Regions from separate parts of the Micromonospora sp. CPCC 205554 genome, predicted to be linked through region 3. Evidence: riboswitches for the same ligand, from Rfam matches in the RefSeq annotation. Region 3 holds a riboswitch; each other region holds the start of a gene.
The links. Region 3 has a riboswitch for cobalamin ahead of V6U82_RS16705 (peptidase). Riboswitches for the same ligand answer to the same signal wherever they lie in the genome.
Positions count from the first base shown of each region.

Region 1: it holds a riboswitch for cobalamin, as region 3 does, so the genes downstream of both, V6U82_RS27860 ((2Fe-2S) ferredoxin domain-containing protein) here and V6U82_RS16705 (peptidase) in region 3, are expected to answer to the same signal.
Region 2: it holds a riboswitch for cobalamin, as region 3 does, so the genes downstream of both, V6U82_RS09665 (acyl-CoA thioesterase) here and V6U82_RS16705 (peptidase) in region 3, are expected to answer to the same signal.

Region 1 is NZ_JBAKHP010000034.1:34,793-39,065, forward strand. Features, by position in the region: gene cobN (cobaltochelatase subunit CobN) at 1-1,774, opposite strand, end outside; gene V6U82_RS27860 ((2Fe-2S) ferredoxin domain-containing protein) at 1,771-2,415, opposite strand; cobalamin riboswitch at 2,506-2,686, opposite strand; gene V6U82_RS27865 (sulfite reductase subunit beta) at 2,732-3,610, shown strand; gene V6U82_RS27870 (precorrin-8X methylmutase) at 3,607-4,272, shown strand; gene V6U82_RS27875 (precorrin-2 C(20)-methyltransferase) at 4,269-4,273, shown strand, end outside.
Region 2 is NZ_JBAKHP010000005.1:105,199-109,471, reverse strand. Features, by position in the region: gene V6U82_RS09675 (PrsW family intramembrane metalloprotease) at 1-243, shown strand, start outside; gene V6U82_RS09670 (LysE family translocator) at 329-952, opposite strand; gene V6U82_RS09665 (acyl-CoA thioesterase) at 956-1,468, opposite strand; cobalamin riboswitch at 1,599-1,805, opposite strand; gene V6U82_RS09660 (DM13 domain-containing protein) at 1,836-2,405, opposite strand; gene V6U82_RS09655 (response regulator transcription factor) at 2,507-3,205, shown strand; gene V6U82_RS09650 (sensor histidine kinase) at 3,214-4,230, shown strand.
Region 3 is NZ_JBAKHP010000011.1:20,716-24,988, reverse strand. Features, by position in the region: cobalamin riboswitch at 143-261, opposite strand; gene V6U82_RS16710 (hypothetical protein) at 346-831, opposite strand; gene V6U82_RS16705 (peptidase) at 867-1,910, opposite strand; cobalamin riboswitch at 2,009-2,131, opposite strand; gene V6U82_RS16700 (PepSY-associated TM helix domain-containing protein) at 2,370-3,833, shown strand; gene V6U82_RS16695 (ABC transporter ATP-binding protein) at 4,046-4,273, opposite strand, start outside.

The DNA.
Region 1 (4,273 bases), on a different contig from region 3:
CGTAGCTTTCAGCGCGTGCCATCGGCGGCACCAGGTGGTCGACGATGGTGGCGTGCGCGCGGCGCTTGGCTTGGGCACCCTCGCCAGGATCGTTGACCAGGAACGGATAGATCAACGGCATGCTGCCGATCGCCGCGTCCGTGGCGCAGGCGGCTGAGAGCGCGGCGTTCTTCCCCGGCAGCCACTCCATCGAGCCGTGTTTGCCGAGGTGCACCACCGCGTCGGCGCCGAAGCCGTGTTCGAGCCAGCGGTACGCGGCCAGGTAGTGGTGCGACGGAGGCATGGCCGGGTCGTGGTAGATCGCGACCGGGTTCTCGCCGAAGCCACGCGGGGGCTGGATGAGGATGACGACGTTACCGGCGCGCAGTGTGGCCAGCACGATGTCGCCGTCGTCGTCGACGAAAAGCGAGCCGGGAGCCTCGCCCCAGGTCTCGGCCATGGCGTCGCGTAGCGCGGCGGGCAATCCGGCAGTCCAGCGCCGGTAGTCGTCCCGGCTGATACGCACGTGCGACTCGCTGAGCTGAGCCTGCGTGAGCCACTCCTCGTCCTGCCCACCGGCGGCGATCAAAGCGTGGATGAGCGCGTTGCCGGCCGTCGTGTCGGCATCCTCTCCCTCGACCGGGAACAGCGGGTCGAGCCCGGGAATTGCGCCGGGTGCGCCGAGGTCGTAGCCGGCATCTCGCATCGCGCGCAGCAATCGGATCGCCGACACGGGCGTATCGAGGCCGACGGCGTTGCCGATGCGGCTGTGCTTGGTCGGGTAGGCCGACAGAACGAGGGCCACCTTGCGCTCGGCGGGCGGGACGTACCGCAGTCGGGCGTGGTTGACGGCGACGCCCGCGACGCGGGTGCATCGCTCAGGGTCGGTCACGTAGCGGGGCAGGCCGTCGGCGTCGACCTCCTTGAATGAGAACGGGACGGTGATCAGGCGACCGTCGAACTCGGGGATGGCGATCTGGGTCGCGGAGTCGAGCGGGGTGACGCCTTCGTCGGACGCCTCCCACTCGGCTCTGCTGGACGTGAGCGCCAGAGCCTGCAGCACGGGGATGTCGAGGGCGCGCAGCCGTTCGACGTCCCAGGACTCGTCGTCGCCGCCGGCGCTCGCGGCGGCGGGCCGGGCGCCGCCGGCGGCCAGGACCGTGACGACGATCGCATCCAGGGTGGCGAGTTCGGCGTACAACTCCTCGGGCGCCGCCCGCAGTGACGAGACGTAGATCGGTACGCCGGTGGCCACGCCGGTGGTGTCGATGGCATCGGCGAGTTCGTGGGCGAACGCGTTGTTGCCGCTCACCTCGTGGGCCCGGTAGTACAGGACTCCGACGCGGGGCCGGGCGTCCGGGGCCGGCTGCCGGCTGACTCCCCACTCGGGCAGCACCGCCGGCGGTTCGAAGCCTTCGCCGGTCAGCAGCACGGTGTCGGACAGGAAGGCGTGCAGTTGGCGCAGGTTCTCCGCGCCGCCCTCGGCGAGGTAGCGGTGCGCCTCGGCGCAGACACCGATCGGGACGGTCGACAGCCCCATCAACGCGGCGTTCGGCGTCCGTTCCCCACCGAGCACGACCAGGGGACGGCCGGTGCCGCGGATCAGCGCGGCGAGGTCGCGTACGTCCTCGGGCGAGCCGAGCACCCGCAGAACGACCAGGTCGGCCTCGCTGGTCAGGGTGTCGCGGCGCTCGCCGGTGAGCCGGGCAGGGTTGGCCCAGGACCAGTCCGCGTTGCTGGCCCGCGCCGAGAGCAGGTCGGTGTCCGAGGTGGACAGCAGGGCGATGCGTGTCATGTTTCTCCTTCGGTGACACGGGAGCCGAGGCGCAGGTCGCCGACCGGACGGCCGGCGCGTAGGTGCTCGCCGACGAGGCGTGCCGCGTCGCCGGGTCGCACCGGCCCGTACCAGGTGCCGTCGGGGTGCACGACGGCGACTGGTCCGTGGTTGCACGGGAACAGGCAGCCGGTCTGGGCCATGAGGACGTCGGCGTCGGTGAGCTGCTGCTCGACGAACGCGCCCACGATCGCGCGATAGGTCTCGTCCGCGCCGCGGGCACTGCAGCGTGGGCCGCGGCACAGCAGTAGATGATGGCGGTACGGCGGCGTGGTCTCCCAGGCCGGTGAGGTGAGTGGCGCCTCGTGCCCGGTGATCGCGCGCTCGCCGAACCGGATGACCGGCGGGTCGATCTGCTGACGGTGCCAGTGGCCGGCCACGCGTCCCACCCACGAACGGGCGAAAGTCAGGTCGTCGGTGCTCACCGGTTCCAGGCGAACCTCCCGAACGCCCTCGGCGTGCAGCAGGTCGAGCACATGGGTCAGCGTGGGCTCGCCGGCTTGCAGGAAGGCCAGTCGGGCGCCGGCTGCCTCGGCCTGCCCGCGTAGCACCGGCGACGCGGCGTCCGTCAGTGCGGTCGCGACGTGAACGAGGACGCTCACGGGGTCAGGAGCCGGTGATCCGGTGCGATCGGGACACGGGGTCTTCTTTCGTCCGGGGCCTGTGCGCGAGGCCTGGATGGGCACGTGTCGCAGACGGATCTGCGGCCAGCAGGTCTTCGGACTCGGGATCAACCGGACGGGGCGCCTTCCCAGACCGTGGGTCCAGTGGCGTCGTGCCCCGCCCGTCACCCTCACCGCTGCGCGTCAGCCCCGGATTCGCACCGGGTTCCCTGGCTCATGGCTGAGTTTGACTGGCATCACGACGGTAGCACCGACAGCCGGTGTCGCCGGGGACGGGCTCTGGCACCATGTCGCCGTGACCGAGAGGACCCGCCGCGACCTGTGTCCCGGCCTGCTGCGCCCATGGATCGCCGACGACGGCGCGCTCGTGCGGGTGCGCGTCCCCGGCGGGATCGTGCCGACTGCGGCGCTGTGCGCACTCGTGGAGGTGGCCCGTGCGCACGGCGACGGCGCGGTCCACCTGACCAGCCGCGCCAACCTGCAGGTGCGCGGTCTCGAGCACGACGGTGGGCGGCTGCCCGAGACCGTCGTCGCCGACGTCATCGCGACCGGGCTCGTACCGTCCACGTCGCACGAGCTGGTCCGCAACATCCTCGCCTCACCGCTGACCGGACGCAGTGGCGGCCGGGCCGATCTACACCCGGTCGTCGCCGGACTCGACGCACGGCTGCGCGCCGAGCCCCGGCTCACCGCGCTGACCGGACGGTTCCTGTTCGTGCTTGACGACGGCCGCGGTGATCTGGTCAGCCGTGACTTGGACCTGGGGTTGGTGGCGCTCGACTCGGACACCGCGCAGCTACGTGCCGGAACCTCGGCGTGGGGGCCCGTCATCCGGCTGGACGAGGCCGCCGCGGCGCTGACCGGGCTCGCCGTACGCTTCGCCGGGCTCGCGGGTGACCGGCCGGACTCACCCTGGCACGTCGACGAGCTGCCCGGCGCCGGCGCCGCGCTGCTGGGCACCGTACTCGACCGTGCCGAGCGGACCCGGGTGAGCACACCTCCACCCGCGCTGGGCAGGATCGTTCAGGATGACGGCCGCGTCACCGCGCACCTCGCGGCTCCCGGCGGCCGAGTGGACGCTCCCCTGCTGGAGGAGATCCGCGCGCTCGGCGCCGGCGAGATCGTCGTCACCCCGTACCGCACCCTGCTCGTCCCCGATCTGGAGAACGCATGAGCCTCACCACACCGGCACGCCGCTACGACTACGTCACCGACGGCGCGGCGATCTACGACGCCTCGTTCGCCACCATCCGTGCCGAGGCCGATCTCTCAGGTGTGCCGGCCGACGCCGAGAAGGTCGCGGTGCGGATGATCCACGCATGCGGCCAGACCGACCTCACCCGCAACCTGGTGATCCACCCCGGCCTGGTGGCCGCCGCCCGCGGGGCGCTGGAGGCGGGGGCGCCGATCCTGACCGACGCGCACATGGTCGCCGCCGGCATCACCCACGCCCGCCTGCCCCGTGACAACGAGGTCCGCTGCTTTCTGCACGAACCCGAGGTCCCGGCGCTTGCCCACCGGTGGGCAACGACCCGGTCGGCGGCGGCGGTGTCGCTGTGGACCGACCACCTCGCCGGCGCGGTCGTCGCCTTCGGCAACGCCCCCACGGCCCTGTTCCACCTGCTGGAGATGCTGCGCGACGGCGCGCCACGACCAGCTGCGATCATCGGTACGCCGGTCGGATTCATCGGCGCCGCCGAGTCCAAGCAGGCGCTCATCGACCTCGCCACCGACGCCCCCGGCCTCGACGTGCCCTATCTCGTGGTGACCGGGCGCCGGGGCGGCTCGGCGATGGCTGCCTCCGCGCTCAACGCCCTCGCCCGGGAGGCGGAGTGAC
Region 2 (4,273 bases), on a different contig from region 3:
CTGTTCACGTTCGCCGCCGCGCCCGGCGGCCGCAGACTCGCGGCGTTCCTGCTCACCTTCGCCGCCGCCGTCACGCTGCACACCTGCTGGGACACGTTCGGCACCCAGCCCGCGTACGTGTTCATCGGCGGCGTCTCACTGGGCTGGGTGCTGCTGCGCCTGCACCTGGACCGCGAGCGGCCGGCCGCGTCCGGGACGCCGGCCGCGCCGGCGCCCCGGGAGACGGCGGCGCACCCCGGCTGACCCGCACCCCCGGCTACGGCGGCGGACCGTGCCGCCCGCCGCCGGAACCGGTGCGGCCCGCGCCGTGCCGCCGGTCAGCCGCTCGTCAACCGGCGGCCAGCCGGACACCGAGCGCGACGAAGGCGACCGCGCAGACCCGGTCGACGCGCCGCGACCAGCGGCTGTCGCCCCACCGGCCGGCGAACCGCCCGGCGCCCACGCCGAGCGCCAGGTCCACGGTGAGCTGCACCGCGACGAACAGCGCGCCGAGCAGCACCAGCTGCGCCGCCACCGGACCCGCCTCGGGCCGGACGAACTGCGGCAGGAACGCCACGCTGAACAGGATCATCTTCGGGTTGAGCAGGTTCGTCAGCAGCCCGCGCCGGAACGCCCGCCCGGCGCCGCCGTCCGGCCGGTCCGCCCGCGCGCCGGGCCGGCCCGTGCCGCGCAGCGCCCGCAGTCCCAGCACGATCAGGTACGCCGCACCGGCCCACCGGATCGCGGTGAACAGCACCGGCGACGCGGCGATGACGGTGGCGAGCCCGGCCACCACGGCGGCGACGTGCACCGCCTCCCCGGCGGCGACCCCGAGCGCGGCCACCGCGCCCGCCCGTGGGCCGTACCGGGTGGCGTTCGCGAGCACGAACATCATGTCCGGCCCCGGGGTGAGCATGAGCACCACGATCGCGGCCAGGTAACCGGCGAGCGTGGCCGCCGACAGTCCGAGCACCGCTCAGCCCTCCCCGGCGCCGTCGAGCAGCGCCCGGCGCAGCGCCAGCCGGTGCTCGCGCCGGATCTGCGCCTCCCGGTAGCGCCGCCGGTCGCCCTCGGTCTCGGTGTGCAGCGGCGGCACCGGCCGGGGCTGCCCCTCGTCGTCGACCGCCACCATCACCAGATGCGCGGTGGCCACGTCCACCGGCGGCACCGCGCGGTCCCACCGGTCCGCGCTGACCTTCACCGCCACCTCCATCGAGCTGCGGCCGGCCCAGGTGATCCGGGCGTCCACGTGGACCACGTCCCCGACGCGTACCGCGCGCAGGAACGCGGTCTCGTCGATCGCGGCGGTGACGGCCGGTCCGTCGGAGTGGCGGGCGGCGACGACCCCGGCGACCGAGTCGATCAGGTTGAGGATCCGCCCGCCGTGGACCGTGCCCATCAGGTTGGTGTGGTGCTGGTCCATGATCTGCGACAGGGTCAGGTGCGAGGCCGACGGTGGTCGGCCGGTGAGCGTGATGGTGTCGGGCACTGTGCGGTTCCGTCCTCGCAGAAGCGGACCGCCGACCGGCCGGGGGTGCACGTCGAGGGCACGCCGGCGGCGCACCGCACGGCGTGTCACCCGCCCGACCCACCCGCGAGGTCGACGGCGGCGCGCACCGGTGGTACGCGCGACGCGGGCAGGTCTTCGGACTCGCGGGCACGACACGAGGTCGCCTACTGGCCGTCGCTTCCCAGGCCGTGGCCCAGTGCTGTTGACGGCGGTCGTTCCCACTCACCGCTGCGGGGCAGTCCCGGACTCTCACCGGGTTCCCTCTTACGACACCCGGCCGTCGCCGACCGGGTGAACCAGCGCTTCCCGCAGCGTAGCCCAGCGCCCGGACCCGGCGGCACGGGCGTCAGGCCGGTGCCGATCCCGTCCCGGCCGCGGCCAGCGGGGCGGCGCCGAACGACACCGCGAACCGCTTGCACCAGATCGACACGCTGCGCAGACCGTCCAGGTCCACCGAGGCCGGGATGTCGTACGCCTGGTCGCCGATGTTGCCCTTGAGCCGGCCCAGCTCGACCCAGCGGCGGTCGTCGAACACCTGCCAGCCGGCACGGCCAGGCAGCACCTTCCGGTCGGTGAGCCACACCCGCAGGTCGGGCCCGTCCGAGGTGTCCAGTCCGCGCAGGAGCAGCTGCCGGCGGCCGTCGGCGAGGCGGACCAGCTGCGCCCGGCCGGACGTGTCGTGCTCGTGGGTGACGAAGTCACCGGCGGCGAGGACCACGTCGGCGGGCGCGGCGCCGGTCGCCGGCGGTCCAGTCGTGCCGGCCGGCTGCGGCAGCGGCTCCGCCACAGTGGGCAGCGCCTCGCGTACCTCGCGGTCGGTCACCAGCCGCCACGGCTGGAACAGGTACAGGCTCACCCCGAGACCGGTGACGGCCACGACGGCGACCACCGACAACACCACACGTCTTCTGCCCATGCTCCGACGGTAGGCGCGGAGCCGGCGGAAAGATCTTTCCGTCCGCTTACGGCTCGACCTCGGGCCGCCGCGCCGGGACGTCGATGGGTAGCGTCTGGCCCATGGGGCGCTACGTGCTCGTCGTCGACGACGACCGGACGGTGAGCGACGTCGTCCGGCGTTACCTGGAACAGGACGGCTGCCGGGTCCGGCTGTCCTTCGACGGGCCGGACGCGCTCGCCGCGGCCGAGGAGGAGCCGCCCGACCTGGTGGTCCTCGACCTGATGATGCCGGGTCTCGACGGCATCGAGGTGTGCCGGCGGCTGCGCCGCCGCCTGCCCGGTCTGCCGGTGGTCATGCTCACCGCGCTCGGGGACGAGGCCGACCGGGTCGCCGGGCTGGAGGTCGGCGCGGACGACTACGTGACCAAGCCGTTCTCGCCGCGCGAACTCGTGCTGCGCATCCGGTCGGTGCTCCGGCGCGCCGCCCCGCAGGACCGGGGACCGACCGGGGTGCTGCGCGACGGCGACCTCACCGCGGACACCGGCAGGCGCGTCGCCGAGCGCGGCGGGCAACCGCTGTCGCTGACCGTACGGGAGTTCGACCTGCTCGTGTTCCTGCTGACGAACCCCGGGCACGCCTGGTCACGGGCCGAGCTGCTGGACCGGGTGTGGGGCTGGCGGTTCGGCGACCAGTCCACTGTCACTGTCCACGTCCGGCGGCTGCGGGAGAAGATCGAGGACCACCCGGCGCAGCCCCGCCGCATCGTCACCGTGTGGGGCGTCGGTTACCGGTACGAGCCACAGGACGCGTCCCGGTGAACGAACTGATGGTCATCGGGCTCTACGCCCTCCTCGCCGGCGCAGCCGTCGGCGCGCTCGGCGTCGGCGCGCTGCGGCTGGTGCGCCACCGGTCGATCCTCGCGCACATCGCGGTGCTGCTCGCGGTCACGATCGCCTCGGTGACAGCGGGTGTCACGGCCGTCGCCCAGGCCATGTTCCTGTCCGCGCACGACCTCCAGGTCGTCCTCGTCACGGTCGCGGCGTCCGCGGCGCTCAGCCTGGCCGTCGGGGTGGCGTTCGCCCGCCGGCTGGCGCAGGCGGCGGTCTGGGCGGACCAGGCCCGGCAGCGGGAACGGCAACTGGAGGCCGGCCGCCGCGAACTCGTCGCGTGGGTCTCGCACGACCTGCGTACGCCGCTGGCCGGGCTGCGGGCGATGGCGGAGGCGCTGGAGGACCGGGTGGTCGCCGAGCCGGCGGCGGTCGCCGAGTACCACCGCCGGATCCGGGTCGAGACGGACCGGATGACGCGCCTGGTCGACGACCTGTTCGAGCTGTCCCGGATCACCGCCGGAGCGCTGCGGCCCGCGCTGTCCCCGGTCCCGCTCGGCGACGTGGTCTCCGACGCGATCGCCGCCACCGCGCCGCTGGCCGCCGACCGGCGGGTCCGGGTGCTCGCCCCGGAGACCGGCTGGCCGACCGTCCGTGCCGCCGAGGCCGAACTCGCCCGCGTCGTGACGAACCTGCTGGTCAACTCGGTGCGGTACACGCCACCGGACGGCACGGTGCGCATCGACGCCGGCCGGGACGACGACGACGCGTGGCTCGCCGTCTCCGACACCTGCGGCGGCATTCCCGACGCGGACCTGCCCCGGGTGTTCGACGTGGCGTTCCGGGGCACCCGGGCCCGTACCCCCGCACCGGCCGGCGGCGACGAGGCGGCGCCGGCCGGCGGCGGTCTGGGCCTGGCGATCGTGCGCGGTCTGGTCGAGGCGCACGGCGGGCGGGTGCACGCGCACAACGTGACCGGCGGGTGCCGATTCGTCGTCCGCCTGCCGGCGGTCTGACCGGCCCGCCCGGCTCACCGGGCGGGCCGGTCGCCGCCGCCGG
Region 3 (4,273 bases):
GAGCGGTCGGTGAAAGCTCCGGAAAGCGCCCCGAGAAACGGACACCCCGCTCCGCGTGCTGCGGTGAGCGGGGTGGGTCGGACCTCGGCGGCCCGGACTTCACCCTGTAGACCTCGACAGTGGAAGCCGCTCGTCCCGGGCGGGGCATTCCGGCTCGCGAGAGGGCCTCTCGCTCACGGTTGCGGGTCAGCGCCGGCTTCATACCGGCTTCCCCCCGCACGGGACGTATGCAGTTGTGTGCCCGGCGCACCGGGCGCCGACACCGTACCGCCCTTGCGCGCGTCGACGCCAGAGCAGCGGACGGCACCCGGTGCGCCGGTGGTCACACCGCTGGTGACCGCCGGTTCAGGGCGCGGCGATGCTCGGCGGGGCACCGGCGCCGAAGGACCAGCCCTCGACACTGCCCGGCGCGGGGTTGTAGCCGGTCGCCCCCGACGTGCTGTAGGACCAGGAGCCGCCGCTGGGGGCGTGCCAGTACGACCAGTACGCCGTGACCGGCGGGGTGTTGACACACGGCTCGGTCGCGGCGGTGGGCTTGCCGTTGATCCGGCAGACGAAGGCCAGGCCCCAGCGGGCGGTGCCGGTGACGGTGAAGCCGGCGGTCTGCAGGGCGGCCAGGCCGGTGGCCGGGTCACCCGGGGCACATCCGACCTGGACGCCGCCACCGAGCGCGGCGAAGTCGACGACCACTGTGACTCCCGAGGTGCCGACGCAGGCGGCGGCGTGCGCCGCCCGGGGCGCGGGTTCGGCGGCGGTCAGCGCGACGCCCGCCACGACGGCGGCCAGCAGGCCGGCCAGCCAGCCGCGGACTGTGGAACGGTGACGGAACACGGGTCCTCCTGTGATCGGGTGAGCGGCGTGGGGGTTCACGGGCAGGCGAGCGCCGGTGCGCCGGGTTCGGCACCGGCGGCGGACAAGCGGGCGTACCCGGTCCCGGCGAGACCGAGGACGGCCTGGGCGGTGGCCCGGGGTGCGGTGGCCGGGTCGAAACCGCCGCCGTCGAAGTCGACCGCGCCCCGGTCCGCCTGCGCCCCGGCGCAGCCGACCTGGAGTCCGGCCAGGAACGCCCGGGCGCGCGCCCAGGCCAGCGTGCGGCCGCCGTCGTGCAGGGCCTGCGCGGCGAGGCCGGTGCTGTTGGCGTTCGGCGTACCGGCGACGTCGGTGAAGCCGCCGTCGACGCCCTGGACGGACACCAGCCAGCGCAGCCCGGCGGCGGCGTCGGCCGGGCGCTGCGCGGCGCGCAGCGCCTGCGTCGCGAGCGCGGTGGCGTCCACGTCGGACACGCAGACCGGTTGTGCGGGCAGCAGCGGGTAGCCGCCGTCCGGGCATCGGGTGGCGGCCAGCCAGGCGGCCGCCGCCGGTGGCGCGCCGTCCGCCGTCCGCGCCAGCGTGAGCAGCGCGAAGGACTGGCTGAACGCGTTGCTGTAGTCGCCGTACGCGGACCGGTCGCTGAACCGGCCGGCCGGCGTCTGGAGCGAGCGCAGCCGGGCGATCAGGTCCACCCCGCCGACGTCGGCCGGGTCACCGCCGCGCACCTGTACGGCGAGCGCGAGCTTTGCTGTCGCACCCGCGTACGCCTCGGAGACACCGTCGCCGACGTAGCCGTCGCGGACGTCCGGACGGGTGACCCAGGCCACCGCGTCCGCGCCGTAGTCGTCGGCGGCGCCTGCGGCGGCGAAGGCGAACACGGCGTCGAGGGTCAGCCCCTGGTCGGGGTAGGCGACACCGTCGAAGACCGCCTCGAAGCGTTCGCCGTCGACGAGTTGCCGGGCGAGCCAGCCGGCGGCGGCCTCGGGGCGGGTGGCTCCGGCGCGCTCGGGTGCGGCGAGGGCAGGTGTGGTGAGGGTGAGGGCGGCGAGCACGCCGCAGAGCAGCGCGAGCAGGCGGTGCCGGCTTCGGCGGACGACCATCGGAAGCGCCTTTCCGGCCCGGCGGTCGTCGAAAGCCCGACCGACGCGGCAACGCCGGGTCGGTCGGGACTCCGACCCGTGGGCCACGACGGGTGGGGAGCGGATGCACGCGTACGACGGGTATTCGGGCTCGCCGCCCAGAGTCCACTGGGCGGCCTACCGTTGCGGGCCAGCGCCGGATTTCGACCGGTCTTCCCCCGCACGTACACGCGTTGGTTCAGTTGTCGCGACAGTCTTATGTGGCCGCAGCTCCGATGTCAATGCGCCAGGAGCCGGACACGTGCCGTGACCGCCGGCAGTCGCCGTCGAAGGCGACGTCGAAGAGGTACGGGGGCAGCCGGGAACTTCCTGGCGCACCTGGCCGACTACTCGACCGGGAGACGGCAACCGGGCAGCCCAGGGCTCGACGGGCACGAGCCACCCCGAACCAGAAACCTCCATTTCCGATCGGAGTAGTCGATGTCCGTCACCGACCTGTCCGGCGATCCCGCGCCGGATGCCCCCGCCGCTGCGCAGACCGCTCGTCCCAGCCGCGAGCCCACGCCCTTCGCCGCGCTCCTGACCCGGCTGCACTTCTACGCCGGCATCCTGGTCGCCCCGTTTCTGCTGGTCGCCGCCCTGACCGGCCTGGCCTACACCATCACCCCGCAGCTGGATCACGTCCTCTACGGCGACCAGTTGACCGTGGCCGCCGTCGGCGACCAGCCGAAGACCCTCGCCCACCAGGTCACCGCCGCCCGCGCCGCGCACCCCGACGGCACCATCGCCTCCGTGGCGCCCGGTGCCGGCGACCGGACCACCCGGGTGGTGTTCTCGATGCAGGAACTCGGCGAGAAGCAGCACACCGTCTACGTCGACCCGTACACCGGCGAGGTCACCGGGCAGCTCACCACCTGGTTCGGCTCCGCCCCGGCCACCACCTGGCTCGACGACCTGCACCGCAACCTGCACCTCGGTGAGATCGGCCGGCACTATTCCGAAATCGCCGCCAGTTGGCTGTGGCTGCTCGTTCTCGGCGGCGTGATCCTGTGGTGGCGCCGCCGCAACGCCACCCGCGCCCGGACGGCCCACCTGCTCGTACCGGACCTGAGCGCCCGCAAGGGAGTCCGCCGCACGCGGGGCTGGCACGCCACCACCGGCGTCTGGCTCGCGGTCGGCCTGCTGTTCCTCTCCGCCACCGGCCTGACCTGGTCCCGGTACGCCGGCGCGAATTTCGGCGCCGGCCTGGACCTCCTGCGCGCCGGCACTCCGCAACTCTCCACCACCCTCGACGGCGTGCCCCCGCCCGCGAGCGACGGTGGGCACCAGCACGGTGACGCAGCACCCGGCACGGCGGACAATCCGGCGTCCTACGACACCGTGCTGACCTCCGCGCGCAGCGCCGGACTCACGGGACCGACGGAGATCAGCCCCGCCGCGGAGTCCGGCCTGGCATGGACCGTCGCCCAGGTCGACAACACCTGGCCGGTCGCGAGGGACCGGATCGCCGTCGACCCCACCACCGGCGCGGTCACCGCCCGCAGCGACTTCGCCGACTGGCCACTGCTCGCACAGCTCAGCAGCCTCGGCATTCAAGCCCACATGGGAATCCTGTTCGGGCCGATCAACCAGATCCTGCTCGCCGCACTCGCTCTCGGCCTGCTCTGCGTCGTCGTCTGGGGCTACCGCATGTGGTGGCAACGCCGCCCCACCCGCGCCGACCGCCGCGCACCGCTCGGCGCACCGCCCGCCCGAGGTGGGGTCCGAGGGCTTCCGTGGTGGGCGCTGCTGCTCGGCGTACCGGTCACCGTGGCACTCGGCTGGGCACTGCCCTGGTTCGGCGTCACCCTGCTCGGCTTCCTCCTCGTCGACATCGCCCTCGGCTTGCTCGCCCGCCGGCGCCGGCGGCCCGTACCCGTCTCACCCGCCCCGGCCGGTAGCTGACCCGGCAGCTGTCCGGCCGCCACCGCCGCGGTGCGGCCGGACAGTGGCGGCCACAGAGGTCGCCTGAGCTACTCCCCTCGCCCCGCTCGGCCCATGACCCGGCAGGTCCGACGTGAGATTCCCCGGTAGCTCGGAGCCTTTCCGATCATGCTCTGATCCGCAGGAGCTGCTGCGGCCCCGCGTCGTCCGCCGGCTCTTGTGGTCGTACCCCTTCAGCGGGCCGGCGTCGGGAGGTGGAGGCGGCCGTCGTGGACTTCGGCGACCTGGTCGACGGCGGTGAGGTGGGTGCGGTCGTGGGTGACCAGGACGGTGGCGGTGGCCTGCTGGTGGGTGAGGCGGGTGATCAGGTCGATGACGGCGGCGCCGCGTTCGTGGTCGAGGGCGCTGGTGGGTTCGTCGACGAGCAGGACGGTGGGGTCGCTCATCAGGGCGCGGGCGAT